DNA from 2 places in the Sporosarcina sp. P12(2017) genome. Region 2 is predicted to be linked to the other one. Evidence: a T-box and tRNA genes for the amino acid it is inferred to sense, from the RefSeq annotation. Region 2 holds a T-box; the other holds one or more tRNA genes.
The links. The T-box of region 2 lies ahead of CSV80_RS05975 (valine--tRNA ligase). A T-box ahead of a tRNA ligase gene usually reads a tRNA of that ligase, here a tRNA-Val.

Region 1 (16,160 bases), on a different contig from region 2:
CTATTAGAACCACAACCAAAATAAATACCACTTAGTAGCGCAGGCACAACTGCGGGGTAGGCCGTGGCGATGAGACAACTGGCAGCACTACCGCCAGCTGGCTCATGGCTGGAGGCAATCCCCCACGTGCCTGCGCGGGTCCAGAAAGCGAACACTCGCTACTTTCCGTACCCAACAACGAGTCGAGCAACGCCCCCCAACAAAAAGTGAACAAGACGCGCAGCCACATAGTCGTTCTACCAAACGCGTTTGTTCGTCGGGTACTATATGAATTTACTTTTCTCACCTAAATGAATCCAAAAGACTGAAAGATACTAATTCTGGGTATCTGACATGTGGTAAAAGCATTATATTGACAAGGGTGAATAGCATGAATGGTACATAAAAATTATATAAATTATTATATTGACAAGTTAAAGCGCTTTCATGGTAGAATGGTAATGTCTATGACTACAAATTGTAAAGGGGAGATGGTCACATGAAGAAAAACTCACTTCGCCTACTGGCGTTAGTTTCCATGCTCGCGCTTCTTGTGCTCGCAGCTTGCGGTAACGACGAAAAAGCTGATGGCGACAAAGACGCAGACGGAAACAAAGAAGAAGGTAAGGCAGAGCAAGACTACAAATTCTTAAGCTTACTTACTGGGGGAACACAAGGAACTTATTATCCACTAGGTGGATCATTTGCTGAATTCATTACCCAAGAGACAGGAATCAAGACGACTGCTGAAGTATCTCAAGCATCTGCTGCGAACATGACAGCGCTTAAAGATGGAGATGCAAACATCGCATTCGTACAAACAGACATCGCATACTACGCTTCTAAAGGTGAAATGATGTTTGACGGAGATGTAATCGACGGAGTATCTGCGGTTGGTTCACTTTACCCTGAAACAGTTCAATTGGTTACGTTGAAGAAAAGCAACATTAAGACGTTTGAAGACTTAAAAGGCAAAAGTATTTCAATAGGAGCGCCAGGTTCAGGAACAGCTGCAAACGCTGAGCAATTGCTTGAAATTCATGGTTTAGCTTTAAGTGATATCAAAGCACAAAACTTGGACTTCGGTGAGTCACAAGAGAGTCTACAAGCTGGACAAATCGACGCGGCATTCATTACAGCTGGAACTCCAACAGGTGCTGTTGAAGGTCTAAACGCTACTTCTGAAGTTTTCATTATTCCAGTAGAAGACGCTAAGGCTGATGAATTAATCGAGAAATATCCATACTACGCTAAAGAAATGATCCCTGCTGGAACGTATGGTTCTGAAGTAGAGACACCTGCAGTATCAGTAGGTGCAATGCTTGTTATGCAGAACGATATTTCTGAAGAACTTGGTTACCAGATCACAAAGGCGATTTATGAAAACGCTTCGAAAATCCAACATGCCAAAGGTGCTTTGATTAAAGCAGAAAATGGTTTGAATGGTATTGGTATTCCTGTACACCCGGGTGCACAGAAGTACTTTGATGAAGTGAACTAATAAACTGTCAGTTATCTGATAGGGTCACGAGGGACGGTAAAGCGAAAGCTTTGTCCGTCCCATTCTTAATTTTCAAAAGTTATGAGCGGAATTCATACATTATTATGTCTATTGCATGTAATGTAACAGAAAGGATTAAGCGGATGAAATCACGAAGAATAATTCTTCTGCTGACGTTTCTGATAGCAATTGTAATGCTGATCATATGGTTTTATCCATACAGACAAATGATCATACTTGAAGAGGTTCGGAGCGAACAGCCAAAAGCGTATTATCTTCCATTACACGAGAATCGAAATTTCCAAGTTCAGTATATTCACTCGATCCATTTGTCCAATGTGAAAGAGCAATATCGCATTACCGACAATGGAAAGCTCCGTTTCGAATGTATGCAGTATGAAGACGTAGCCATCGGATTACCAGGTTATGCTGAAGAAGGCGAAGCATTGCAAATAGAAGATGGCGTTTATACGCTTACATTCGAAAACCGCGTGATAGATTCGTTTGTTCTCTATATAGGTAGGGTGAATGCAGATCTGTCTTTGCGATATGAGCAACAAGATTATCATCTAAAAGAATTTCTTCAAAAGGGTCATTCTTATGAATTTCATGTGGCGAAGGTATCAAATTATAAGTTGTTAAAAGGAGTCAGATTAAATGGAAAATAATAAAGACCGGGAAAAAGATATTCCCACCATCTCCGATGAAGAAATGAGTACACTTTCTGAACAAGAGCAACTCGAAATTCTTCAAAAGTACGACCCGGAATCCAATACGAGAAATTTGAAAGGTTTATTAGGCAAGATTGTATTTTTCGGCTTATTGGCATTCTCGATATTCCAGTTGTATACGGCGATCGGTAAACCATTTACAGCTCAAATCCAGCGATCTATTCACTTAGGATTTGCTTTATCTCTTATTTTTCTCATGTTCCCTGCTAGAAAAAAGATCGGTGTACGCCGTGACAAAGTACCATTCTACGATATTATTCTTTCTTTATTGGCTATAGCCGTTGGTTTATACTGGCCGCTATTTATCGATGAGCTAGTATTTCGTGTAGGACGAGTATCTGATCTCGATTTAATTATTGGTATTTTAGCGGTTCTACTGACATTAGAAGCAGCGAGACGTGCGGTAGGATTACCGATTACAATCATCTCAGTCGTGTTTCTGGCGTATGCATTCTTTGGACCTTATTTCCCAGGGTTCCTTGCGCATAGAGGACAAAGCGTGGACAATCTTGTTCAATTAATGTTCTTTACAACGGACGGGATCCTCGGTACACCGATTAGTGTATCTGCCACCTTCATATTCGTCTTCCTGTTATTTGGAGCGTTCTTAGTGAAGACTGGTGTTGGTAACTACTTCAATGACTTAGCAGTAGTATTAGCAGGTCGTTTGACTGGTGGACCCGCAAAAGTCGCAATATTCTCAAGTGCGTTGCAAGGTACCATTTCAGGTAGTTCCGTAGCAAACGTTGTTGGATCCGGTTCATACACGATTCCAATGATGAAGAAGCTAGGTTATCGTAAAGAATTCGCTGGTGGAGTAGAGGCAGCAGCATCTACAGGTGGGCAGATTATGCCACCGATTATGGGAGCCGCTGCATTCCTGATGGTTGAATTCATCGGCGGTGTGACGTATTGGGAAATTGCCAAAGCGGCAGCTATCCCTGCGTTGCTGTATTTCACTGGAATTTGGATTATGACACATTTCGAAGCAAAGCGTGTTGGTTTGAAAGGAATGGACGCATCACAGATTCCGAATCGTAAAGAAACACTGAAGAAGATTTATTTATTACTACCGATTTTAGGTATTATTGTCTTCTTGTTGATAGGGATCCCAACGATGAAAGCAGCATTACTCGGTATCGTACTGACTATCGCTGTGAGTGCAATCAGCAAAGAAACAAGAATTGGATTGAAAGATATGATTGACGCGTTAGTAGACGGTGCTCGTACTGCATTGGCTGTAGCTGCTGCGACTGCTTGTGCTGGTATTATTGTCGGGGTTGTTGTCAAGACAGGTCTCGGGCTTAGCTTGGCAACTGGCTTGATTTCAGCTGCTGGCGGTAACGTCTTGCTTACATTGATTTTCACGATGTTTGCGGCTATCATTTTAGGCATGGGTTCTCCAACGACAGCTAACTATGTTATTACGTCTACAATCGCAGCGCCCGCCATCATTACATTATTGATGCTGGGTGAGCCTACAGGTGCAGCTGTGCCGATTGTAGTAGCAGTATCTGCACACTTATTCGTATTTTACTTTGGTATCATTGCCGATATCACACCGCCAGTCGCATTGGCTGCCTTTGCAGCTTCTGGTATTTCGGGTGGAGATCCGATTAAGACAGGTGTCACTTCTGCAAAACTGGCGATTGCCGCCTTCATCATTCCGTATATGTTCGTCTTTAATCCGGCGATGTTAATGCTCGACTCGAGTGTAACGGAGATTGTATGGGTGACGTTGACCGCCATTGTTGGTATGGTCGCCATCGGCGCAGGCATAATTGGCTTCTGGTATAGTAAATTGAACTGGATTATGCGGATTATTACGATAGGCACAGGTATGTTGTTGATCTATCCAGAAACTATGACGGATATCGTCGGTTTAGTATTATTCATCATCTTGTTCGCTTTCCAGTGGATGGGTAATAAGAAAAACAATACACCTAAATTAGCTTCAAATTAAATAACTCCTAAAAGACTTATCAGCTCGTAATTGAGTTGATAAGTCTTTTTGTTTCGATGAAATAAAAATATTTTGAAAAGCCTCCTCACTTTTCTGACAATTCACTAGTCTGATAACGTAAAAAGTACTAGATTAAAGTGAATTTCTAATAGAGGACGAGTCTAGTAGATATAAGGATTTTCACTGAAATGCGATTTCTAAAACACATGATAAAATAAATGTCAAGAAGCCGAAGGACTAGAAATTGGTGAAACTATTTTGGACTAATTACGCAGTTTTACCAACGCGAGTTCTGTATATACTACAAATAAGCGAATCAGTCATGACGAATAAAATATATAGGTCGGTACAGAAACCAATCAAATAAAAAAGGAGAGAAAATACTATGAATACACAAGAAACATGGTGGGAAAACGTGTTTGAAGGGCACTTAGCACATGGCTTTAACAAAGAACGTATGAGTGAGCTGGATCATGAAGAGTTTTTATATTTTGAGAATGAACCCATAGAAGAACAAGTAAATCCAATGCAGTAAACGAAAGGAGAAGCGTCCCTGAATATTGCAACGAATTTCCATAAAAATCGGTAATTTTTCGGGTAGCATAGAAAAATTATCGATTTTTAATTTCCTTGTTTACAACCAGGATAGATAATGCTATTATAGTATTTGTGCTTGAGAGCTTAACTAGCTCACTATAAAATGCACATCCTAGTATGATCGATTCCGTAGCTCAGCTGGGAGAGCGCCACCTTGACAGGGTGGAGGTCGCTGGTTCGAGCCCAGTCGGAGTCATAGGTGCCAAACCTAAGTTATTTACCGTCGGAACACGGTTTATAACAATAAGCAGTCCTATTAGACCGAATGTCTAGGGGCTGTTTTTTTTATGTCTAAATTTCAAATAAAGTTTGCATTACTGTCAAATCATATTCAATTACACTGATCAGTCATGCGGTGTATACTTATAGTGCGAGCACCTATTTAGATAAGCAGGAGGGCTAATATACGATGAAAAGAAAACAAGTAACATCTAATGTAAAAGAATATACAGTGGAAGAACCAATCGAACTATTACCGTATTTATTGAAGATCATGTCAAAAAGCAGTAGGAATTCGGTGAAATCCATTCTTACACGTGGCCAAGTTATGGTGGATGGTCAAATGACAACAAAACATAATCAGCCATTAGCTCCTGGGCAAAAGGTTGAAATACAAAGTAACAAAGCGGCTATAAATGTCTCGAAATTAGTCGGTGTATCTATACTTCATGAAGACGACGATCTCATCGTGATCAATAAAGATGCAGGCGTTCTTTCCGTAGCTTCGGAAAAAGAAAAAGATCAGACAGCTTATAGAGAAATTACGAAGTATGTTAAGAGAAGCCACCCTGAAAATCGAATCTTTGTCGTGCACCGTCTTGATCGAGATACATCAGGCGTGATGATGTTTGCCAAAAATGAAGAGACGCAGCAAGCTTTGCAAAGTACATGGAATGAATCCGTAAAGGAACGTTTGTATACTGCACTTGTCGAAGGAAAAGTACGAACAGAATCAGGAACTATTTCTTCTTGGTTAACGGAAAATAGTGCGTTCAGAGTTTATTCAAACCCAACTGATAATGGTGGTCAGCATGCCATTACACATTATAGAAGAGTACAAGCAAACAAAGATTGTTCATTGTTGGAAGTTCTTTTGGAAACGGGACGAAAAAATCAAATTCGTGTGCATATGGAAGAATTGGGGCATCCCGTTATAGGTGACAAAAAGTATGGCGCTACAGGTAACCCATTGCGCAGGGTGGGACTTCATGCTACAGCATTGTCTTTTTTACATCCACGTACAGGAGAGGTAGTACGATTTGAAGCAGAAGTGCCCCAGGTTTTCATTACGCGCTCTAAATAATAAACCGTGCAATTTGCAGTTCCTTGGTATTCCTAAGGAACTGCTTTTTAACGTCAATTCATTCAAATGAATATTTGAATGAATAAATTGACAAAATATATGGAATTGCATATACTAAAGCTAATCAATCAAATGGACAGTTGAATGATGAAGACGTTATAATGAACGAAATGTTGAGAGGACTGGTTACATGACTTCTGAGAAAAATGTCTATCGCCTGCAGAATTTATCATGCACAAGTTGTGCTGCGAAATTCGAGAAGAACATCCGCCAGATTGATTCTGTGGAAGATGTGCAGCTGAACTTTGGAGCATCCAAGTTAACAGTTGCGGGAGATGCCTCTATTTTGCAATTAGAAGAAGCAGGTGCATTTGACGGCATTAAAGTATTTCCTGAAAAACAGCGGATTATTAAACAGCATACGCCGTTTTGGAAAAAACGTGAAAATCAAACGACTATAGCTTCGTTAGTTTTACTACTAGCAGGGTATGCCGTATCTACCGCAAATGGTGATCATAACTGGCTGTCGATTGCTCTGTTTCTCTCTGCTATTATAATCGGCGGATTCAGTTTGATGAAAGAAGGATTAACGAATCTTTCCAAACTTGAATTTGATATGTCTACATTGATGACAATCGCAGTCATCGGTGCCGCGCTCATTGGTGACTGGGCAGAAGGTGCAGTGGTCGTCTTCCTCTTCTCTGTCAGTGAAGCATTAGAAAGTTACTCAATCGATAAAGCTAGAAATTCTATTACATCATTAATTGAAATTGCTCCCACGACTGCGACGGTACTTCGTGGTACTAATGAATATGAAGTAGATGTGGAAGATTTACGTATCAATGATGTCATTTTAATTAAACCGGGACAAAAAATTGCAATGGATGGTGAAGTCATTCAAGGTGACTCATCCGTGAACCAGGCCGCAATTACAGGTGAGTCTGTGCCTGTTCATAAAGCACTTGGAGACGAAGTATTTGCAGGTACATTGAATGAAGAAGGTGCAATGCAAGTCCGTGTAACAAAGCTTGCTGAAGATACTACAATTGCCAAAATCATTCACTTAGTCGAAGAAGCACAGGCAGAAAAAGCACCGACACAACAATTTATTGATCGCTTTGCGAGATACTATACACCAGCTATTTTAGTTACTTCGTTACTGATCATGATTATTCCGCCACTTTTCATGGGGGGAGTATGGGGCGAATGGTTCTATAAAGGTCTTGTCGTGTTAGTAGTTGGCTGTCCTTGTGCGTTAGTCATTTCAACACCTATTGCGATCGTTACAGCGATCGGTAACGCTGCACGTAATGGAGTGTTGATCAAAGGTGGCATTCATTTAGAAGAAACGGGACAGATCAAAGTCGTGGCGTTCGATAAAACAGGAACGTTGACTGAAGGGCGTCCAGAAGTAACAGATGTCTTGACGGTTTCGTCATTAACTGAAGATCAAGTATTGCAACAGGCAGCGTCAATCGAGAAGTTCTCCCAACATCCATTAGCCTCTTCCATTATGCGGGCGGCAGAGAAATTATCGCTTGAATTACTGGCAGTCAATCAATTCCAATCCATTACAGGCAAAGGTGCAAAAGCTGTGATTGGAGAGCATCTAGTGTATGTAGGAAGTCCAAATTTATTCAGAGAAATGAACACAGTGGAACAATCAATTGAACAGCAGATTCTCGCGTTGCAGAAGCAAGGTAAAACCGTTATGCTCGTCTGGTCTGAAGCAGGTCTAGAAGGAATTATAGCAGTAGCTGATCAAGTCCGTAAAAGTAGCTTGAAGGTTATCGAGAAGCTTCGTGAGATGGGTAAAAAGACCGTCATGCTGACGGGTGATAATCAATCAACCGCTCTAGCAATCGGAGAGCAACTTGGCTTATCGGAAGTCAAAGCAGAATTACTACCTGATCAAAAAGTCGAAATGATTAAATCGTTGACTCAATACGGTAAAGTGGCAATGGTGGGTGACGGAGTGAACGACGCACCGGCATTAGCTACAGCAAATATCGGTATTGCGATGGGCGGTGCAGGAACAGATACTGCACTTGAAACAGCAGATATTGCATTGATGGCAGATGATTTGGAGAAACTTCCATATACTATTAAATTAAGCTCACGCACTAAACAAATCATTCTTCAAAATATTTCGATCTCACTTGGATTAAAAGTCATTGCGCTATTACTCATTATTCCAGGCTGGCTAACATTATGGATGGCCGTCATGGCGGATATGGGTGCTACCGTCATTGTAGTATTAAATTCATTGCGGCTCATGAAAAATAAAATATAATGTAGGAGAAACTTCAGTCGAATAAATCGTCTGGAGTTTTTTCTGTTGAAGAAAATGGTAGACTGATCATAAGAACAATCATGAGGAGTGTGGATAGTTTGGCAATGACCCGTCTAGAACTTGAAGTGATTATGAACAAACAGAAACAATATTATACATCAGGAGTGACGCGCAGTATTTCATTCCGAAAAATGATGTTGGAAAAACTGTATAAAGCAATTCAAAAGCATGAAAAAAAAATTTTAGATGCATTGCATAAAGACCTACACAAACATCCCTTTGAAGCGTATGTAGCAGAAATAGGTTTCGTCTTATCCAGCATTACCCATATGATAGACCACTTGGATGAATGGGCAGCACCTGAAAAAGTGAAGACACCGCTCCATTTACAACCGGCAACGAGCTTTATCGTGAAGGAACCATATGGCACTGTATTGATCATTGGACCGTTCAACTATCCGTTCCAACTAGTATTTGATCCGCTAGTCGGTTCGATAGCAACAGGGAACTGTACGGTGTTGAAACCTTCAGAAGATGCATTGCATACGGCTAGCGTCGTAGATAAAATCATTTCAAGTGTATTTCCACCGGAGTATGTATCCGTGGTGCATGGTGAAAAAGAGGAAACGAAACTGTTACTTGACGCACCATTTGATTATGTATTCTTTACTGGAAGTGCAAAAGTAGGGAAAATTGTCATGAAAGCTTGTGCGGAGAGATTGACTCCATTGACGTTGGAGTTAGGCGGAAAGAGTCCAGCCGTTGTCGATCATACTGCTGATATCAAAAAGGCAGCGGAGAAAATTGTTTGGGGTAAGTACATGAATGCAGGCCAAACGTGTATAGCACCTGACTATGTATTGGCTGACGCTTCAATTTACGATGAATTAATCCATGAAATGAAGAGCGCTATCCAACGTTTTTACGGGGGTGACGCACAGAAGAGTGCTGACTACGGACGCATCATCGCGGATCGTCATTTCGATCGATTAGCGAACATACTAGATCAAGATCAAGCATATATCGTAGAAGGGGGCAAGACAGATGCCGCGGATAAATATATCGAGCCGACGATTTTAGCGCTATCAGACTGGAATAGCGCTAGTATGCAAGATGAGTTATTTGGTCCGATCTTACCTGTCCTGCCGTATGATAATTTAGGCGTCGCAATTCAGCAAATTAGTACGTTACCTAAGCCACTAGCTGCATACTTTTTCACTGAGAATGATGAGGCAGCTAATCATTTCATCGAAGTATTGCCATTTGGTGGCGGTTGCATAAATGACACGATATCACATGTCGCGAATATTCATCTACCGTTTGGCGGGGTAGGACCTTCTGGAATGAATCAATACCATGGAAAAGCAAGTTTTGAAACATTCACTCATTCGAAATCGATGATGAAAAAGAGTACGGCAGTCTCGGTACCTATTGCATTTCCTCCATACAAAGGAAAACTTCCATTAGTGAAGCGTTTCATTCGCTAACGGTAGCGAAATCCAAACTTTTGTCCACGCGCTTTGCTGGCTTTCGACCAGCAAAGTGCCTTTGTGGTCCACAATAATATTTTTAGTAATGAACATACCGAGACCTGTGCCATTTTCTTTTGTAGAAAAGAAAGGCTGATCAATGGATGCTAAGGTCAACTGATCCATTCCACAACCGTCATCCTCAATGCAAATGTGGAGAGTTTCTTCCTGGTTTGTCAGTGAAATTATAATGTTTCCAGTGTGCTCAATTGCATCGCAACAATTTGACAAGATATTGTAAAACGCTTGATGCAGTGAGGACTTGTCGCCTTGAATGAAAAGTTCTAATTCCTCAGCATTCAGTTGACATGAAATCGCACGTTCATCAAATTGCTCTTCAAATTCAATGAGCATTTCTTCGATGACTTCTAGAATAGAAACTGGCGCAGTATCATGTAAAGTTGGTTTTGCTAATGCTAGGAAATCCGTAACGATTTGGTTGACACGGCTAATTTCGTTCCCCATAATTTCTGTGAAATACGAGTAAGGATTCGCGGAGTCTTGATTCATTAACTGAATAAACCCCGTGATTGCGGTCATAGGATTTCGTACTTCGTGCGCTACTTTCGCTGCAATCATACTCATCGTTTGCAGACGTTCAAACTCAAGTGTCTTCTGCTCCATTTGCAAGCGACTAGTGATGTCTCGTGCAATATGAGAAATAGCGACCACTTCATTGAGCTCGTTAAAAATGGGTGTCATGCTAATTTCTGCTTGAAACAGTGTGCCATCTTTACGCATCTCAGTGACTCTTTCATTAGCTAACGATTGACCTTTATACAATAACTCACAACGTGCATGTACTTTTTCGTATTCAGTTTCAGGATAAAACGAAATGGATTTCTCTGAGCACTCCTCCAAAGTCCAACCATATAACTGTTCGAATGCAGGGTTACAAGTAATTATATTGTCATCCAAATCAAATACGGAGATCGCATCCTGTGACTGCTCGAAAAACAAGTCAAGATAATTCAAGTAACGTACTGTAGGAATAAATTCTTTTGACATTTTGATAGATACTCCATTCTATAATCCAGGGTGGATGTGATAAGAAAAGACGCGTATGATATGGGTAAATGATTCATTATATAATACATCATTTAAAGGAATTAAGAGTCTTTTTTAAAGAAAGACTTTTTTTGTTATAATGAGTAGAGTTATTCACCAACCTATTGGAGGAAATCACATGAATACGAAAGAATTATTATCTGTACTACCTGTAAAGACTATAAAAGGAACATTGCCAGAACATGTGACAGACGTGGCAGTAGATTCACGAGCCGTTCAAGATGGTGGAGTATTTGTCTGCCTAAAAGGTTATACAGTGAACGGCCATCAATTTGTCAAGAATGCATTGTTGAGTGGTGCACGTGTCATAATCGCATCAGAGCCGATCATGATAGATGAAGAGCGCACAGCGGTGGTCTATGTTGAAAACACTTCAAAAGCGATAGAGTTACTGGCGTCTAAGTACTATCAGTATCCTTCAAAGCGTATGAAAATGATCGGTGTAACCGGAACGAATGGAAAAACGAGTGTCGGCAATATCATTCATGACATGCTACGCCAGACTGAAGAAAAGGCAGCTGTTTCAGGCACGATTGGTTTTAAATTAAATGATATTCTGTATGAAACGGAAAATACAACGACTGATGTTTTGACTACCCAGCAAATGATTGCGCAAGCTGCAAATGAAGGCTGCGAATCGATGATCATGGAAGTTTCTTCACACGGTTTAGTTGAAGGCCGACTGGCAGGAACAGAATTTGATATTGCGATTTTCACTAACTTAACGCATGATCATTTGGATTACCATAAAACAATGGAGAACTACAGTACAGCGAAAGGCTTATTGTTTGCACAATTGGGTCAGCAGCTTGATCAGAATAAGTTTGCGATCATTAATGCGGATGATCCGTGGAGCAGTAAAATGATCGAAATGACTTCGTTCCCCATATTTACATACGGAATCCATGTGAAGTCTTCATTCCAAGCAACAGCGATCGAAATGCAGTCGAACTACACGAGATTTCAATTGCAGGCACCGGATGGAACATTCACCGTCACGATGCCGTTGATCGGTGAGTTTAACGTCTATAATTCATTGGCAGCAATTGCAGCCTTATATGCCAAAGGAATGGCGACAGAAGATATTTTACCGCTGATAGCGAATGTATCGACAGTGAAAGGTCGTCTTGAAAAAGTGGAAACATCATTACCACTGACGATTTTCATTGATTATGCACATTCACCGGATGCAATTGAAAAAGCCATTGCTACAGTACAACCTTTAAAAAAGGAAGGCAACCGCCTACTATTCCTAATAGGAACGGGTGGCAATCGTGATCGTCTGAAGCGTCCAATCATGGGAGAAAAAGCAGCAGAAGCAGATTATGTCGTCTTTACGACAGATGACCCACGGGATGAGCCGTATGAGTCGATCATATCGGAACTTAGTGCCACGATGCCGCATAATCAGTATGCATGTATAGGAGATAGAGAAGAAGCTGTCCGTCATACTATTGAGCAAGCGAATGCAGGAGATATCATTATATTTGCCGGAAAAGGCCATGAAGATTTTCAAATTATCGGCAATACGAAATATGCGCATTCAGATGCAAACATTGCACTTGAGGAAGCAACTAAAAAGTTTGGCGATACAACGATCAATAAATGAAGTGTAGTTTGAATTTGAGAGTCTATAGTTTTTTAGTCAATTCAATGAAAATCATTGAAATGCATCCCTATTCTCTCTATGATAGAAAACGTAAGCAAAAGGAGAGTACGATTGATGCAAAAGAATAAACATGATGAAATTACATCGCGACGAACATTTGCGATTATTTCTCACCCGGATGCCGGTAAAACGACAATTACTGAAAAGTTACTATATTTTGGCGGAGCGATTCGCGATGCTGGAACAGTTAAAGGAAAGAAATCAGGGAAATTCGCTACGTCTGACTGGATGGAAATTGAAAAACAACGTGGAATATCGGTAACTTCCTCCGTTTTACAATTTGACTATGCAGGCAAACGTGTCAATATTTTGGATACACCAGGACACGAAGACTTCAGTGAAGATACGTATAGAACATTAATGGCGGTGGATGCTGCCGTCATGATGGTTGATTCAGCAAAAGGAATCGAGCCACAGACGATTAAATTGTTCAAAGTATGTAAAATGCGAGGAATTCCGATCTTTACATTCATCAATAAAATGGACCGACAAGGTAAAGAACCATTGGAGCTAATGGAAGAATTAGAAGAAGTGTTAGAAATCCAATCGTACGCAATGAATTGGCCGATCGGTATGGGAAAAGAATTCCTAGGTATTTATGATCGTTTCAATAAGCGTATAGAGTTAGCGCGTCCGAATGCAGATGAGGATCGTTTTCTTCCAATCGACGGTGAGGGAGAGCTTGCAGTAGAACACTCCATGAAAGAGACTTCTTATTATAAGCAAGCGCTAGAAGATGTCATGCTATTGAATGAAGCTGGAAACGACTTCGATGAAGATCGTATCGCAAAAGGTGAGTTAACACCTGTATTCTTCGGTAGTGCACTAACTAATTTTGGCGTTCAGACATTTCTAGAAACGTTTTTACAGTTCGCACCTGAACCCCAACCTAGGTTAACGAAAGATGCAGAATATGTAGATCCAGAGTCTGACGTTTTTTCAGGCTTCATTTTCAAAATTCAGGCTAACATGAATCCTGCACATCGTGATCGTATTGCATTTGTCCGAATTGTCTCAGGTGAGTTCGAACGTGGCATGACTGTAACGGTTCCACGGCTTTCGAAGAACTTTAAGTTAACTCAAACTACACAATTCCTGGCAGATGATCGTGAAACTGTCAATCAGGCAGTAGCTGGCGATATCATTGGGTTATATGACACGGGTAACTATCAAATTGGTGATACGGTCATCAGTGGTAAGGCAAACTTCCAATTTGAAGCACTTCCACAATTTACTCCAGAGTTATTCGTTAGAGTAAATGCCAAAAACGTAATGAAATCTAAACAGTTCCACAAAGGGATCTTACAGCTTGTGCAAGAAGGTGCTATTCAATATTACAAAACATTGCATACGGAAGAAGTCATTCTCGGTGCAGTGGGTCAACTTCAATTCGAAGTTTTCGAACACCGTATGAGAGCGGAATACCATGTAGAAGTCCAGATGGAAACAATGGGGTCGAAAGTAGCACGTTGGATTGAAAACGAAGAGGATGTAAAAGAGTCTATGGCAGGACAACGTGCATTACTCGTAAAAGATCGATACGAGCGCAAAGTTTTCTTGTTTGAAAATAATTTTGCGATGCGCTGGTTCCAGGATAAATTCCCGGATATCAAGTTGTATAATCAATTATAAATCATATAACATACGGCCCGGTCGGATTAATGGTAATCCGTCCGGGTTATTTGTTCAAAATGTGAATGAACTCTGTGCTGATTCATTATTATTCGAGCAAATCATGGTGAAAATACTCTATTCAGGTGGTATGGTGGAAAGATGAAAAGTCTTCCCTAGTTGGAGTGCTGAGAAAAGAGAGGAATAGATAAATGAAGATTAGTAGCTTTTCGGTCAAACGACCTGTTTTTACGTTAGTCACTATGTTTCTCGTCATTATTTTAGGTGCAGTATCCTTCTTTAAAATTCCCGTTACACTGATTCCAGACTTAAATCCACCTGTAGCGGTAGTTGTCACGAATTATCCGGGTGCTTCACCAACAGAAGTGAGCGAGAAAATCACCAAGCCGTTGGAAGAAAGTTTATCGACAGCTCCTGGCTTAAAGTCGATGCAGTCTTCTTCTCAAGAAGGAGCTAACTTAGTATTCCTACAGTTTGATTGGGATTCTTCGATTGACGATGTCCAAATGGATATCCTCCAACGGATTGATCAAGTAGAAGTGCCCGATGGTGCTAATAAACCACGTTTCATGAAGTTTGATCCATCTCAATTCCCGGTCATCCAACTATCTTTACGCTCCGTCGATGAAGATACAAATATACGGAAGATTGCAGAAGAGTTGGAGAAAGAATTACGCCGTATTGACGGTGTAGCTAGTGTGAACGTGTCAGGTAAAATCATTGAAGACGTCCAGGTTATTTTAGATCCTGATAAATTAAAAGAATTTGGTTTAGCGCAATCAGATGTCGTCCAGGCAATCCAAGCTAGTAATGTATCTATGCCAGGTGATCCGATTGACACGAGTGATGGAAGAAAGTTAACTACAAGAATCTTAAGTACAGTTCAAAATATCTCAGATGTACGAAGTATTCAAATAGGTGCCAATCCGCAGACAGGTGACAAAATCAAAGTCTCTGACGTGGCGGATGTAGCATTGTTGGAGCCGAAACTACAAACAGAAACACGAGCCAATGATGAGCAGGCCGTATTATTGTCCGTACTTCAAGAGTCAGGAGCAAATACTGCAACTGTCTCTAAAGAGTTTAAAAAGTCATTGGATAAGTTATTGGAGAAAGATGCATACAAGGATGTTGAATCGGATGTTATTTTTGACCAAGGGGATTATGTACAGCTGGCTATCGGCAATATCGGTCAATCATTAATTCTCGGTGGCTTGTTCGCGATGCTCGTATTATTTGTCTTCTTACGTGGAATTAAAAGTCCAATCATCATTGGAGTAGCGATTCCGTATTCGGTTATTGTGACATTTGTTCTTATGTATTTCGCAGACTTCTCATTAAATATCATGACACTCGGTGCACTTGCACTAGGTATTGGTATGTTAGTCGATAATGCGATTGTCGTTATCGAGAATATTGAGCGACATTTAGCCATGGGGAAAACGCCAACTGAAGCAGCAAAAGATGGATCGAAGGAAGTGGGCGGAGCTATAACTGCGTCTACGTTAACTACTCTAGCTGTATTTGTACCAGTAATCTTCATCACGGGTATTATTGGTCAAATCTTCACAGAGTTCGCGTTAACGATTTCATTCAGTTTATTTGCATCGTTAGTCGTTGCATTGACTGTCGTGCCAATGCTGGCAAGTCGTTTGTTGCAGACGCCTACTGAAGAAACACTTGAGAAAAAGAATCGTGTAAAGAAAAATCAGAGATTCGAAAAGTCCATCAAGTGGGCATTAGGGCATCGTTTACTCGTGTTACTATTAACAACTGCTTTACTTGCAGGAAGCGTATTCGGCATTCTAAAAGTAGGAACGGAATTCCTGCCTGCTACGGATGAAGGAGCTTTCAGTATTAATGTTAAGCTACCAAATGGTGCTTCACTTGATGCG
Region 2 (16,160 bases):
TACATATGTACATCTACATTCGGCTTCTCTAATTTCAAAACCATTTCTTTGGCGTCAAATGACTTTTCGACATTCGGAAAATAGCGCTCTTCGATTTTTTCTTAGGCAATGCACCTTGCTTCATTTTCTGATCCAGTCTCTTAATAACAAATATCACAATCAGGCCCGCTATTATAATAGGTAATACAATACCCTAAATTTCAATAATTGCTTGCATAACTAAACCGCTCTCTGTGAGGACCTATAATAATATTATGTAAACCACCTTAATGAAATCTCAGTATTAGATTCACAATTCTAAAGATGGCTAGCACCTCTAGTAACGGTTCTCCACTACTCAATTAACACGTTCCCTACATATTCTACCGTTCCACTATCTGCAAGAAGGTGTAAGACAATAATATATTCACCCTTCTCGTTAGGCATGTTGAAAACTTCCCCATCTACCTCGATTTCTGTCTTGATTCCATCTTTCATGACATAAGCGCTTAACTTCCTGATAGCAAAATCCTGAGTGACAAATACGATTCTCACTTCTTGCCCTTTATGGTAAACCAATGTTTTCTGATCTCTTGCGACTGACAAAATATCATCTGTTTTCTTAGTATACAATTTGTCCGAATCCCACTCGATATTCACCGCGGTCAATTCTTCTGTATCAGGATATTCCGTATGATTCATTAGAGTAACATCTGGAGGGGTGAAATCATAATCTTCTCCAAAACATGCGGTTAGTAGAAGTGTTGAAAATACTATAATTCCTAACTTCGCGAATAATCTCATAGAACACCTCTTTACTTTTTAGTTTTCCTTCCACATATCACTCTTTGCCATCATACCAACTAAGCGCTTTACGCTCCAATTCCTTTACAAACAGATCCTTTCCATCTATATAGGATTCTATGTCGTTTGGAAACATGGAAGCTAGTTTCATTTTCAAGTCGCCATAGAGCTTACTCTCCTCGGGATATAGGCGAAGATAATCTCTAACAGCTAAATGACGGCCAATGTCATATGAATTGCCCTCCTCGAACACATGGATGTGATGCGTTCGAGTCTGTTCACCTTTTCTAAAATAACGTCTTCCCTTCATTCCAAATTCACCAAGCGCTTCATAACCGATTTCATTCATCTGCGTACTCAAGGCGTCAACATTTTCTATTGTCTTTACTACGGGCATTATATCAATAATTGGTTTAGCTGTTAGACCTTCTACAGATGTACTGCCGATGTGATGAATACTTACTAATTCTTCTTCAAAAACCGTGGCGATCTTTTGAGATTCTATTTTAAACAATTCTGGCCATTGAGTGTTGTATTCCACTACTTCCACTTTCATATCGTTCCTCCCTATCTATTTTATCGATCTACGTTTAACCACTTTGTTAATCTTCCCAATAAAAGATGGCATCCAACACTAGATATTGTCGCTCATTCCGATAAATTGTCGGGATTTTCGTTTTAAAAGATAGTGGTACACTCATTTCTTTTGCAGCTAATAGCTTGTAATCAAATTCCTCTAAAGCATTCTGTAATTCTAATGCTAGTATTCCTAATTCCTCACCAACAGCTAGCGAAATTGGTTCATCAAGAATTGTACCTTGTCCACTTCTTACTTCCTCGTTCGTCTCTATACGAATTGTTCTATACCTAACGTCTTCTCCCATTATAGCAACTGGTGCTAGACGACTTATATCGAGTATAATACCTTTTATCTCGATCTCACGCATTCCATTTTTTTCTTCCACAACGATACAATCTTCTTTCCAATAACAAAAAAACTCCACAAAGGAAGCATAGCCACTGCCAAAATGATCCCATTCCGCTTCGCAGAGCACATTGTGGATGCGATTGATTCGATAGAACAGCCGATTGATATGTGCCAAGATCTCTTTTTCATCATAGCTATCATAAGGAAAGGTGTCCCCTATAACTTCACCTTTGACAAGCATTCGCAATTGCTGATCTGTAAAAATTAAAAACACCTCATTTATCTACTATTTTACTCCACGCCACTCTCGAGAATCGAAAACGTCTCTTGTTCACAATCTATCTCTGCCAACGCCCCATACGGTAATATAAACTTAGGTTCTGTATGCCCAAAGTTCAAGTTGTATAAAATAGGCAAATGCTCCAAACCATATTCTTTCATCACGTTCAGAATTTCCTCTTTATACTCATTAAAATATTTTTCGTCTTGAGGTTTACCGAATATAATCCCATTCACTTTCTGTAAGATTCCTTGTGCTGCATAATTTCTTAACCAGTATCGAATCAAACTAGGCTCGGGCTTCTCTTCGGATGTTTCAAAGAATAATATACTGTTGTTCCAATACTCGTCTTCTGGCCAAATCGCCGTACCCTTCGCAAATTCTAATACTTCGATACACCCGCCGATCAATCGTCCTTGCACAGTACCTGAGCCTTGAAGCAGTTCGTATCCAGTATTCTTATTCATCGTACGTCGCTTTTCTTTATTCTGAGCGATCCATTCCAACCGCTCACTTGTCCACTTTTCAGCTGGCTGGATCTCACCAATAATTTCATTAGAAAAGAGAGTCCGATTTACCATCTCAACCGTGTAGGAATCCATCTCAATATTTTCAGCGAAATCGGTTAATATTGCTGGCCCGTAGAATGACGAGAGTCCTGCTTTATGACAAAACAGATGAGATACCGTAACATCAGAGTATCCCATGAAGATTTTCGGATTTTCTTGTATTACGCTAAAATCGATATATGGAAGTAAGCGGATGCTGTCCTCTCCTCCGATATTCGCAATAATCCCTTTAATATTCGGGTCCTTAAATGCAGTCATCAAATCTTCTGCACGAGCTTTCGGATTCTCATAGAGAAAGGCGGCCCCCTTTAAACTGTTTGGCATCGGCACAATAGTTAAGCCGAAAATATCTTCCAATCTCTTTACGCCTTGCTCATATCGCCACCTGATGTCCGGTTCGCCCGCGCCTCCCCACGAAGGACTCACTGTTGCGACCTGATCACCACGCTGCAATTTCTTCGGTTTAATTAACATTCGCTTCTCTCCTTTATATATTCATAGCTGTAAAGTACATATATAATATAAACATTACCGGAATAAACGTGATAATAAACCCTAAAACACGAATCCTTTTGCTTAACTGCAAAGCTAAGCCGACTGCCCATATTACGATTAAACCTAGTATGGCAATATTAGGAGTAGAATCTTCTCCCATTCCGCTAATTCCATAGCCTACAACACTATTAATCAGCACAAATAAACCAGTAAAAATATTTACTACAATGAACAGTATTCTATTCAAGCAAATTCCCCCCCTATTACTCTTAAAGAATCCATTTCATTTGTATCGTTTTCAACATATGGCCGTCAAAGTGATCATCATATTCTTTAACCGTCTCAAATCCTATCGCTTCATAAAACTTCCGCCCAACTAGATTTTCCTTTTCCACTTCGACCACAATTTCTCTCATCTCTCCCAGAACTTCAATTCCCTTTTGTATAAGAGCCGAACCCAATCCCTTCCCTTGTCGATCAGGATAAAGATAAATAGCACGCAGTTCGGATTTGACGCCTTCATCTACCTGTGAAAAATCAGCAAACCCAACTACTTCATTTTCATCTTCTACAACAAATAGATTAGAATTTTGTAGACGGGTATTCATCATACTAGTACTATAAGCCGCATCCAAAAAGCAATCTTGAATCGCACGCGGAATCATCCCCTCATACGTAGCATGCCAACTCACCCTAGCAATATCCTGTACTCTCTCAATATCCTTACTTAACATCTCCCGAACTAAAGAACCCATAGAGCACTCTCCTAACATTCATAATGTCGTGATTCCAATTATACCCATCCGACTGGATGAATACTATATTTAACATATGATTTTAGTTTGGGAGCGTAGGAGACGCCCCTGGAAAGCGTCCCCTACGAAGCGTAAATCCCTATCTCTCTTCCCTTAATCCTCACCAACCCCAAACGACAAAAGCCCATCCAACAGCATCGCGCTGTCAAATGGGCTTTCAACTTCTTCAAACTACTTTTAAATTTCCTTCAGTTCCGCAATACGACGTTCAACCGCCGCATACTTCTCCAAATAATCCTTCTCTTTCGCACGTTCTTCCTCAACAACTGACTCAGGCGCCTTGGCAGTAAAACGTTCATTCGACAACTTGCCCTGAACCCGCTTTACTTCACCTTGCCACTTGCCAAGTTCCTTCGTCAAACGAGCTAACTCTTCTTCAATATCAATCAATCCTTCAAGCGGCAAATACAACTCTGCCCCCGTCACGACTGCTGACATCGTCTTGCCTGGCGCATTCGCCTTCACGCCAATCGTCAACGTTTCTGGATTACAGAAACGCACAATATAGTTACGATTCTCTTCCAGTACCGCCACCGTCTTCTCATCTTTCGCCGAAATATACAAATCGACTTTACGACTCATCGGTGTATTCACTTCTGCACGGATAGTACGTACGGATTTGATAATGTCCATCAACAGTTTCATATTCGAAGCACGGGACTTGTCCATCATCGTTGCATCTACTTCTGGCCACTTCGCTACGGTGATTGACTCGCCTTCATGTGGAAGGTTCTGCCAAATCTCTTCTGTAATGAAAGGCATCAATGGGTGCAATAAACGCATCGTCTGATCTAGAACATGCGCAAGAACCGAACGTGTCATTTTTTTCGCTGCTTCATCTTCACCGTATAGTGGCAATTTCGCCATTTCGATATACCAGTCACAGAAATCATCCCAGATGAAGTTATATAACGCGCGACCCATTTCACCGAACTCATAACGGTCAGCTAAGCTAGTTACTGATTCAATCGTTTCATTCAGACGAGTTAAGATCCATGCATCTGCAACGGATTTCTCTCCTGATAGATCGATTTCTTCATACGTCATACCGTCCATATTCATTAACGCGAAACGGGAAGCGTTCCAAATTTTATTAGCAAAGTTCCAGATCGCTTCTACTTTTTCTGTAGAGTAACGCAGATCTTGTCCTGGTGAAGAACCTGTTGCTAGGAAGTAACGCAATGCGTCTGCACCATATTGCTCAATTACGTCCATTGGATCTACACCGTTGCCAAGAGATTTAGACATTTTTCGCCCGTCTTCCGCGCGTACTAATCCATGGATCAAGACATCCTTGAATGGACGTTCTTCGGTGAATTCAAGTGCTTGGAAGATCATGCGGGACACCCAAAAGAAGATAATATCATATCCTGTAACAAGGGCATCTGTCGGGTAATATTTTTTGAACGTTTCGCTGTCAACATCTGGCCAGCCCATAGTCGAGAACGGCCATAGAGCAGATGAGAACCAAGTATCCAGTACGTCATTGTCTTGTGTCCAGTTTTCTTCATCAGCTGGTGCTTCTTGACCCACATAAATTTCGCCTGTTGTGTTGTGATACCAAGCCGGAATTCGGTGACCCCACCATAGTTGACGAGAAATACACCAGTCGTGTACGTTTTCCATCCAGCCCAAGTATGTTTTCTCGAAACGTTCAGGCACAAACGTTACTTTTTCTTCTTCATTTTTCTGAAGATTGATTGCTTGCTCAGCAAGTGGCTGCATATTGACGAACCACTGTGTAGAAAGGTAAGGCTCGACTACTGCGCCGCTTCGTTCCGAGTGTCCGACAGAGTGCATATGTTCTTCAATTTCAAATAGCACATTCATCTCTTGTAAGTCTTTGACGATTTGTTTACGGCATTCGAAACGATCCATACCTTCATACTTACCTGCTAATTTATTCATCGTGCCATCTTCATTCATCACCAACACACGTGGCAAGTTATGACGGTTACCTATTTCAAAGTCATTCGGGTCATGCGCTGGTGTGATTTTGACTGCGCCGCTTCCGAAGTCCATTTCTACGTAGTCATCCGCGACGATCGGAATCTCGCGTCCTACAATCGGTAATTTGACCATTTTGCCGATTAAATGCTGGTAGCGTTCGTCATCCGGATGAACCGCAACAGCTGTATCACCGAGCATCGTTTCAGGACGTGTTGTCGCTATTTCAATTGAGCCTGTGCCATCTGTCAGTGGGTAGCGCATATGATAGAATGCACCCTGCACATCTTTATGGATAACCTCAATATCAGATATCGCCGTCTTTGTCGCAGGATCCCAGTTGATGATGTATTCACCGCGATAGATCAGCTTTTTCTCATACAACTTAACGAATACTTCGCGTACCGCTTTTGACAAACCTTCATCCAAAGTAAAACGCTCTTGGGAGTAATCGAGAGCCAGACCAAGTTTCGCCCATTGTGCACGGATATGGCTCGCATATTCTTCTTTCCATTTCCATGTTTCCTGTACAAAGTTTTCACGGCCAAGATCATAACGGGTTTTGCCTTCAGCGCGAAGTTTTTCTTCTACTCTCGCTTGTGTCGCAATTCCCGCATGGTCCATTCCTGGCAACCACAACGCATCATACCCTTGCATACGCTTCATGCGGATGAGCATATCTTGTAACGTCGTATCCCAAGCGTGCCCTAAGTGAAGCTTACCTGTGACGTTCGGTGGTGGAATTACAATTGTGTATGGTTCTTTTTCGCTTGTTACATCCGATTCAAAATACTTCCCTTTAAGCCACCATTCATAACGTCCTTTTTCAACTGCCTGTGGATCGTATTTAGTCGGCATCGTCAATTCATCAGTCATTTCAGTTCCTCCTTCAAATAAAAAGGGATACAAAAAAGCCCCACTCATCCCGGTAAAAGGACGAAGGAGCTCGTGGTACCACCTTTATTTATGAACGCTAAAAAGCATTACATCTTCATGATTTGGTAACGGTCTTCACCGGATCCTGCTACTACAACTTCACAGAAACTGCTCATAGGGGACTTCCATATGTTGTTTCCAGGTACGTTCCACCAATCGCACCCTCTCTAAAGAAAACGGTTCACATGTACTTTCCTACTCTTCGCATTTATATTCATATACCCATTATTATACGCGAAACATGTAGAGTCCGTCAACTGAATAGTAGTCTATAGAGAAAGGATGGTGAACGATGCGAAGAGGTTATAATCCATATCTATTGCCGCCATGGCTACGGAAAACGAGATTTTACTGTAAAGGCTGTATCATCCCATTAACCGTGTTTCAGTTGATCCGGTTGCTCATTGTCCCGACGACCGGCGACTTTTTAATATTTTGCTTACTCGCTGCTTTGTCCTTCTGCTTCTACAAAAACATTATTTGAATGGAAGATCTTTCTCGTTACATCGTCATCCATCTCGGCGATGTATAAGAGAAAGTCTTCCATTTCATTATTTACTTGTTCCACCGCACGGTCAGCATTTGCGAGAAACTCCATATGGGAAGTCGATGCAGCCACGAACTGTGGTGCTGCTGGCTCTTCTTCAATAACAACCGGTTCTTGTACAGGCTTTTCCTGTTTCAAGTAAACAGTCCACTCGAGCTTCAACCCTCCGTCTTCTTGTGATGAAGTTTTAATATCTGTTACTTCAAGTTGTAAGTCTCCATCGAGTTCTACCGGCAGATCAACATTCAAAGGCACAGCGTATTCAAAATATCCTTTACTATTTTCTACTTCCACGTCATTAATGACTAATACATCTTCAGTTATCAATTCCACTTGCTTGTCTGCATCAAATACAACGTTTGCCGCGATATGATAGATCCCTTGCAAACGGACCGCTTCTTCCGTACGATCCTCCGTAAACCCTGGTGTCACCTTTACCTCAGCCGATTCAGCAAATGCCCCATACTCAGCAGGGAAATAAAAAGACTCATGCAATGTCCATTGATGCGTCGTCATTTTCGCTTCACTCCTTTTCTTAACTCAGGCTACTATATGAAAAAATGGAGGAGTTTAGAAGTGAAGTATAGCGTAGATTGGAAATGAAATAATGGCTACCCAGCTATTCCGCAAATTTTTATCAAAAAAAGCGCCAAGCAAATAACTTTGCCTGACGCTTCATCATTATCGCTTCAATTTCTCAAACACTGTATGGAATGCTTCCACAGTTTTCGCGATGTGTTCTTCTGTGTGTGCTGCTGACAAGAACATACCTTCGAATTGGGAAGGTGGTAATAAAATACCTTCTTCCGCCATCAGACGGTAATACTCTGCAAACAACTTCAAATCAGATGTCTTCGCTTTATCGTAGTTATTAACACGTTGATCCGTAAAGAAGAACCCGATCATCGAACCTGCACGGTTGACGGTATGCGGAATATTATTAGCTTTCGCTGCTGCTCGGAAGCCTTCTTCCAACTGATCACCAAGCTTGATGAAGTGTTCGTATGTTTTCGGCGTCAACTTTCTCAACGTTTCGATACCCGCTGTCATTGCTAATGGGTTACCAGACAATGTACCCGCCTGATAAATAGTTCCTGCAGGCGCTACATGCTCCATAATCTCGCGAGAACCGCCATACGCTCCTACAGGCAGTCCGCCACCAATTACTTTACCAAGACATGTTAGGTCCGGTTTGATGTTGAAATGACCTTGTGCACATTTATACCCTACACGGAATCCGGTCATGACTTCATCAAAGATTAGTAATGAACCATTTTCTTCTGTCAACTCACGTAAACCTTTAAGGAAGCCGTTATCAGGTCCTACAACACCCATGTTTCCTGCAACTGGTTCTACAATAATTGCAGCAAGGTCGTTTCCGTACTCTTTAATAGCCAATTTGACACTTTCAAGGTCGTTATATGGAACCGTGATTGTGTTAGACGCAATCGATTCAGGTACTCCAGGGCTATCAGGTAAACCTAATGTAGCAACGCCGGATCCCGCTTTAATGAGCAAGGAATCCGCATGCCCATGATAGCAGCCTTCGAATTTAAGGATTTTATTACGCTTCGTATAGCCTCGAGCTAAACGAAGTGCACTCATCGTCGCCTCCGTACCGGAAGATACCATACGTACCATTTCGATGGATGGTACACGGTCGATTACTAGCTCTGCCAATTCATTTTCTAGAAGAGTGGGTGCTCCGAAACTTGTACCTGTTTCAGCTACTTTCTGAATTGCTGATACTACATCAGGGTGTGTGTGTCCTAGGATTAGAGGACCCCAAGACAGAATGTAATCTATATATTCATTGCCATCGATATCCTTAATAATCGCACCTTTACCACTTTCCATAAAGATCGGATCCATGTTGACTGATTTGAATCCACGAACTGGTGAGTTGACGCCACCTGGCATTAACTCAACTGCTTCTTTGAATGCCTGTTTAGATTTTGTATATGTTTTTTGTCCCATATTACTTCTCCTCCAACCAGCGAGCAGCATCTTTTGCATGATACGTCATGATGATATCTGCGCCTGCACGCTTCATACTTGTTAACGTTTCTAATACAATTTTCTTCTCATCTACCCAGCCATTTAATGCAGCAGCTTTGACCATAGCATATTCTCCACTGACATTATAGGCTACGACAGGCAATAATACGTGATTCTTCACGTCGCGAATGATATCAAGGTAAGACAATGCCGGCTTAACAATTAGGAAGTCCGCACCTTCAAGAATATCAGTTTCCGCTTCACGCATGGCCTCCATACGGTTTGCCGGATCCATTTGATACGTTTTACGATCACCAAATTGTGGTGTGGATTGCGCTGCTTCACGGAACGGACCGTAATAAGCAGATGCATATTTAACTGCATACGACATGATTGGAATGTTTTGGAACCCTGCATCATCTAGTGCTTGACGAATAACTGCCACAAATCCGTCCATCATATTCGATGGCGCAATAATATCTGCTCCCGCTTTCGCTTGACTGACCGCTGTCTTGGCAAGCAATACAAGGCTGGCATCATTATCTACATCATTGTCATGAATAACGCCACAGTGACCGTGATCTGTATACTCGCATAAGCAAGTATCTGCTACTACGACTAATTGCGGGTGACGTTCTTTCACTGCGCGTGTTGCACGCTGAATGATTCCTTCGTCGTCATATGCTTCAGAACCGGTTGCGTCCTTTTCGGAAGGAATACCGAATAAAATAATAGAGGAAATACCTAATTCGACTACTTCATCCGTCTCTTTCAATAATAAATCAATTGAAAACTGATCTACTCCTGGCATGGAAGCGATAGGATTACGTACGTTCTCGCCTTCTGTAACAAAGATAGGATAAATGAAATCCGCTGCTTTAATTTCCGTCTCTCTTACCATCGCTCGAACGGTCGGATGTGTACGAAGTCTACGATGACGCTTAAATTCTATTGGATTCATTTGAATTCTCCCTTTCGTTTGGCCAGTTCATGGACTAGCTCGACTAATGTATACGTTTCAGGTTTGACGTGAACGGGCGCACCTACTTTTAACAGTGCACGCTCCGTAACATGTCCAATTGCGCAAACCGTAAAGCCAAACCACGTCGTTTTCGGTGCAATACGTGAAGAGAACACTTCCACCGCTGACGGACTTGCGAACAGTACGGACACCTGGTTTTTATGAAGTATAAAGCGACTCAATTTATCTATTTCACTCGTTGCACTCTTGGTCTCATAGACTGTCCATTCCGATACATGAAACGGCAACTCCTCACGAATTAAACTTCCTGCGAGAGAACCTTTCAAAAAGACCACATGTAATCGTTCTGACTTTTTCGGATTAAACTGTTTGACGAAAACATCTGCACTAAACACGCTAGGAATGAAAGATACAGCAAAACCGAGTCGATCTAGCGCAGCCGCTGTTCGCGTTCCGACCGCGGCAACTTTTCCGTTATACGTATCCGCTGTTACATTGAAGCGTACCATTTTCGCACGGAATGCAGCAACTGCTGATTGGCTCGTAAAAATGAGCCAATCAGCTTTCATTGCTTGTTGCAACTTTTGCTGATCAGCCTTCTTCTGTATTTCTCCCACTTCAATAAGGGGAATCGAAACCGGAATGCCGCCGTACTTTTTCACAAGTTCGGCCGCTTCCGTAGATTTTGGTGTTCCGGTGAAAATAACCGTTTCTCCTGCTAACGGTAATGCATTACGCATCCATTTCCGCCTTCACTTTCTCGATTACTTCAGCAGCACCTTGGTCACGTAAAATTCTGCTAACTTCTTTACCAACTGCAACAGGATCTGTTCCTTTCACCGTTTCACGGAACACTTGAATTGCATCCGGAGACGCGATGAAGCCAGTCATTTCCACTTCATTACCATCAAACGTTGCAAATCCACCGATGGGTACTTGGCAAGAACCATCCATTTCATTAAGGAATGTGCGCTCAGCCTGTAACTCAACCCAAGTCTTCTCATCCGTGAGTTTCGCCAGTTCATTTAGTAATTCTGCATCATCTTCACGACATTCAATCGCTAATGCACCTTGTCCTACTGCTGGGATACAATCTTCAAGCGATAGGTGTTCTGTGACGATGTTATCATCCCAACCCATACGCTTAAGTCCCGCAGCCGCTAAGAGAATTGCGTCAAATTCACCGTCACGTAATTTACGTAAGCGTGTATCAATGTTACCGCGAATCCACTTAATTTCAATATCTGGACGCAACATTAATAACTGTGAACTGCGACGAAGACTAGATGTACCGACAACCGCTCCGATTGGCAAGTCCATGAAGCGAACATGATCGTTTGCGATGTATGCATCGCGTGGATCTACACGTTTAGGAATACAGCCGACAGTCAAACCGTCTGGAATTACCGCAGGCATATCTTTCATGCTATGTACGGCAAAATCAATTTCTTTATCAAATAATGCTTGCTGAATTTCTTTTACGAATAATCCTTTACCGCCAACTTTTGACAACATGACGTCCAAGATTTGATCGCCTTTCGTCACGATCTCTTTTACTTCAAACTCAAATGGTGCACCCGCCTGCTTCATTTGTTCGATGAACCATTTCGTTTGAGTTAATGCTAGTTTACTTCTGCGTGAACCTACAATAATTTTTCTCACAAAACTCTTCCTTTCCTATATCCATAAATGAAATTGTGACAGCGTACTGCCCAAAAAGAAATTAACGACCGTTAAGAGAAATGCAAATATTGTCATCCAGGCAAACTCCATTGATTGAAGCTTTCCCTTATAGTTGAAATAAATAACTGAAGAATAGATGAGTAATACTGCAAATGACCCCATAATTTTCACATCAAAAGGAGACCAGTGTTCAAGCGCTACGTACGCCCATTGAACTCCGAATAATAAACTAACGAATAAAATCGGAATGCCGGTATAAATCGACATTTTCATCCCCGTCATGGTCTGATGTAAATTAGGTAGACTGGAAAATCGTTTTCCAAACTTTTTACTTTTCAATACGTTATATACAATCAAATATAATACCGCAAAAACAAATGCTAATGCGAACACTGCGTACGAGAGGATTGCTGACGTAATATGAACAAATAGTACTTCTGAAATGAGCGAATCACCAACAGTGGATGCTGTGTATTTCAAATTGGAAAAGACATGAATCATTAAAAATGCAAATCCAATAATATTTGTGAAAAACACCATGAAGTTTACTTTATAAATCAACTGGAACACAATAGATAAAGTGACCAGCAACCACACATAAAAATATATTCCTTCAACTAACGATAATACCGGAAAGCGTTTCATCTGAATAATATAAAGTGATAAGATTGCGGTTTGTGTAAGCCATACGGTAACGATGAGCCAAAAAGCAATACGTTGGACAGCTTTTGACTTCTTCAAGTAATCAATAAAGTAAAAAACAAGACCGAGGGCATAAAGAACAATCATGAATTCCTGAAGTCTTGCGACGGTTAAATCAACCATATGCTATTCTCTGCCTTTCAAGCGAAAACCTCTCTTTTGATAGTAAGGTGTGTTCGTCTTCATTGTCTCAAATGAGAGGGTGATACTGCAAATAATTGCATCCATGGAAAGCATCTTTTTACTAGTGCCATGAATGCTTATACATAAATAGTATATTTACCTGCATTAAAAAAGTGGGCCTGTACCGTTCTTGTGAAAGACAGATACAGAACCACCTGGGATTAGTGTTGATAATGTAAGTTCGTCACATCAACAACATCTGATTTTTGATCAGCACGTTTTTGAAGACGTTCTTTTGCTTGTAATGCCAGCTGTTCCTTTTCTGTTACGACATCTTCGGAAATTCCAAAGATTTGTTCGAAAAGTGCGAGTTTCTCCGCTGCTTTTTTATCAGTAGATAATTCTTTAGCCTGTAGAATAGGTTCTTTTAATAATTGATTAATAATCGACTTTGTATGCTTGTTCAGAACCTTCTTTTCACGTTCTGTTAAATCCGGCATTTTATTTTCGATGCTGATCATTGTTTCACTCTGAATACGACTCGCCTTCTTGCGTAGTGCAGAGATCATCGGCACGACGCCAAGTGTTGTTAACCATTCTTTAAACGCAACAACTTCTTGTTCAATCATCAGACCGATCTCATCAGCTGCACGCTTACGTTCAGCCAAGTTTGCTTCGACAATACCTTGAAGATCATCGATATCATACAAGAATACACTGCTCAATTCACCAATTTTCGGATCAAGATCACGAGGCACAGCGATATCCACCATGAATAGCGGCTTGCCTTTACGTAGTCTCTCTACATAATCCATTAATTCATAATCGATGACGTATTCAGTAGCGCCCGTTGAACTGATTAAAATATCTGCTTCGAGTAACAAACACTGCAACTCTTGCATAGATTTCGCTTCACCATTAAATTTCGCCGCTAGAATTTCTGCCTTAGAGAATGTTCGGTTGATTACAGTAATCTTCCCAACACCACTTCCCTGCAAGTTCTTAACTGCTAATTCACCCATCGTACCTGCACCAAGAATGGCAATATGCTTATCCTTTAGTGAACCGAAAATCTTTCTACCCAGTTCTACTGCTGCATAAGAAACTGACACAGCATTTTCACCAATTGCTGTGTCGGTATGTGCTCTCTTCGCTGTTGTGATCGCTTGTTTGAATAACTCATTGAATACGGTACCTGTTGTACCAATATTTTGTGCAGCGAAAAAACTACTGCGAACTTGTCCTAATATTTGCGTTTCACCGAGTACCATGGAATCAATGCCTGCAGTTACACGTAATAAGTGTTCCACTGCACCATCTTCTTCATGAATGATCAAATGACTGGAGAATTCCTCCATAGGAATAGAGAACCAATCAGCAAGGAATTTTTTTATATAATATCGTCCAGTATGAATCTGATCAACCACCGCATAGATTTCTGTGCGGTTACAAGTAGAAATAATAATGTTTTCTAAGATGCTCTTTTGCTGTTGCAATGTTTGCATCGCTTGTGGCAAATCAGCTTCTACGAATGATAGCTTCTCTCTAATTTCGACAGGGGCGGTTCGGTGGTTAACACCGACAACGACTGTATACATTAGGTGCTCACACCTTTCGGAATCTTTTTCGTACATTCATTATAACATACATAGCGCTTTAGTCGGAATGCAAATTGTGAACAACGTTTGAAGTCATAATGTAGCAATTCCATCAAAACAACTCATTACTTACATGCGACTTTCAATTTCACGCCATGCTTCATCCATACCCATTCCCTTTTCAGATGAAAACAGGATTAGCGGCTCGTGTATTTCCATGTTAAATGTTGTCCGCACGATCTTCTTATGTTTTTCCCATTTACCTTTAGGTATTTTATCCGCTTTTGTTGCAATGACGATCGTAGGGATATTGTAATGAGACAGGAAGTCGTGCATCATGCAGTCATCTTTTGTCGGAGGATGGCGCAAATCAACAATCTGTACTACCGCACGCAATTCTTCACGTGACGTGATGTATTGTTCGATCATACCGCCCCATTTTTCTTTTTCGGTTTTCGAAACTTTCGCATAGCCGTACCCTGGTACGTCAACGAAAAATAATTTTTCTTCGATTTTATAGAAATTGAGTGTTTGGGTCTTCCCTGGTTTTGAAGATGTACGAGCCAAGCTTTTACGTCCGATCATTTTGTTAATGAAGGAAGATTTACCTACATTCGAACGCCCAGCTAAAGCAAATTCAGGATAACCTTCTGTTGGGTATTGTTCAGGTCTAACGGCACTCATAATCATTTCAACGTTATGGACTTTCATTTCTTTTCCTCCAAAGCGATATCGAGTACTTCATGAGCATCCGATACTAGTTTAAATGTCAATTCTTTTCTTACACTATCTGGAATATCATCCAAATCGCGTTCATTATCAGACGGGATGATGATCGTACGCAGTCCTGCACGGTGAGCACTAAGCGTCTTTTGTTTTAGTCCACCAATTGGCAGCACACGTCCACGCAATGTCACTTCTCCTGTCATACCGACTTCACGGCGTATCGGGCGTTCTGTCAATGAGGATACGAGTGCCGTGACGATAGTAATACCAGCGGAAGGTCCATCTTTTGGCGTTGCGCCTTCTGGGACGTGAATATGAATATCCCATTTTTCATGGAAATCAGGATCTATATCAAATGTCATGGCTTTTGAACGCACATAGGATAATGCCGTTTGTGCTGATTCCTTCATGACATCCCCAAGTTTACCTGTCAGCAATAATTTACCTTTACCTGGAGATAAAGATACTTCAATTTGCAATGTATCCCCGCCGACGGATGTATAGGCAAGTCCAGTAGCCATACCGACTTGATTAACCGTTTCTGCCTGCCCAAACCTGAAACGCTTTTTGCCAAGTAACACTTCTAAAGACTTCGGGCTCACTGTTAAGCTCTTCTTATCGCCTGCTAGAATTTGGCGCGCAGCTTTACGACAAATGCTTGCGATTTCTCGTTCAAGTGAACGTACACCAGCTTCACGTGTATAGTATCGTACGACTTCCAGTACTGCCTCTTCCTGGAAACGAAGTTGTGATTTCTTTAGGCCATGTTCCTTCATCTGTTTGGGAATCAAATGATTAATAGCGATCGATTGTTTTTCCTGTTCTGTATAACCAGGAATTGAAATAATTTCCATACGGTCTCGCAGCGGTCCGGGAATAGCCCCCAGGTCATTTGACGTCGCAATGAATAATACACTTGAAAGATCATATGGCTCTTCTATATAATGATCGCTAAAACTGCTGTTTTGTTCAGGATCGAGCACTTCCAGCATGGCAGACGATGGATCTCCTCGGAAATCATTGGACATTTTATCGATTTCATCGAGTA

Region 1: it has a tRNA-Val gene. The T-box ahead of CSV80_RS05975 (valine--tRNA ligase) is inferred to sense a tRNA for this amino acid. The anticodon was not compared.

What each region holds. Positions count from the first base shown of each region.
Region 1 covers NZ_PDYL01000015.1:63,368-79,527, forward strand. Annotated here, with positions in the region: gene CSV80_RS12800 (TAXI family TRAP transporter solute-binding subunit) at 479-1,480, shown strand; gene CSV80_RS12805 (DUF1850 domain-containing protein) at 1,675-2,148, shown strand; gene CSV80_RS12810 (TRAP transporter permease) at 2,138-4,174, shown strand; gene CSV80_RS17670 (hypothetical protein) at 4,560-4,709, shown strand; tRNA gene CSV80_RS12815 (tRNA-Val) at 4,895-4,967, shown strand; gene CSV80_RS12820 (RluA family pseudouridine synthase) at 5,181-6,074, shown strand; gene CSV80_RS12825 (heavy metal translocating P-type ATPase) at 6,265-8,367, shown strand; gene CSV80_RS12830 (aldehyde dehydrogenase) at 8,466-9,854, shown strand; gene CSV80_RS12835 (two-component system sensor histidine kinase NtrB) at 9,831-10,904, opposite strand; gene CSV80_RS12840 (UDP-N-acetylmuramoyl-L-alanyl-D-glutamate--2,6-diaminopimelate ligase) at 11,083-12,573, shown strand; gene CSV80_RS12845 (peptide chain release factor 3) at 12,688-14,265, shown strand; gene CSV80_RS12850 (efflux RND transporter permease subunit) at 14,457-16,160, shown strand, end outside.
Region 2 covers NZ_PDYL01000006.1:10,896-27,055, reverse strand. Annotated here, with positions in the region: gene CSV80_RS17305 (dienelactone hydrolase family protein) at 1-44, opposite strand, end outside; gene CSV80_RS17990 (hypothetical protein) at 35-157, opposite strand; gene CSV80_RS06005 (hypothetical protein) at 334-783, opposite strand; gene CSV80_RS06000 (GrpB family protein) at 821-1,339, opposite strand; gene CSV80_RS05995 (hypothetical protein) at 1,386-1,985, opposite strand; gene CSV80_RS05990 (S66 family peptidase) at 2,003-3,034, opposite strand; gene CSV80_RS05985 (hypothetical protein) at 3,048-3,302, opposite strand; gene CSV80_RS05980 (GNAT family N-acetyltransferase) at 3,325-3,810, opposite strand; gene CSV80_RS05975 (valine--tRNA ligase) at 4,048-6,693, opposite strand; T-box leader at 6,747-6,965, opposite strand; gene CSV80_RS05965 (hypothetical protein) at 7,193-7,816, opposite strand; gene hemL (glutamate-1-semialdehyde 2,1-aminomutase) at 7,982-9,277, opposite strand; gene hemB (porphobilinogen synthase) at 9,279-10,259, opposite strand; gene CSV80_RS05950 (uroporphyrinogen-III synthase) at 10,256-11,020, opposite strand; gene hemC (hydroxymethylbilane synthase) at 11,013-11,942, opposite strand; gene ccsA (cytochrome c biogenesis protein CcsA) at 11,958-12,788, opposite strand; gene hemA (glutamyl-tRNA reductase) at 13,010-14,386, opposite strand; gene yihA (ribosome biogenesis GTP-binding protein YihA/YsxC) at 14,516-15,097, opposite strand; gene lon (endopeptidase La) at 15,094-16,160, opposite strand, start outside.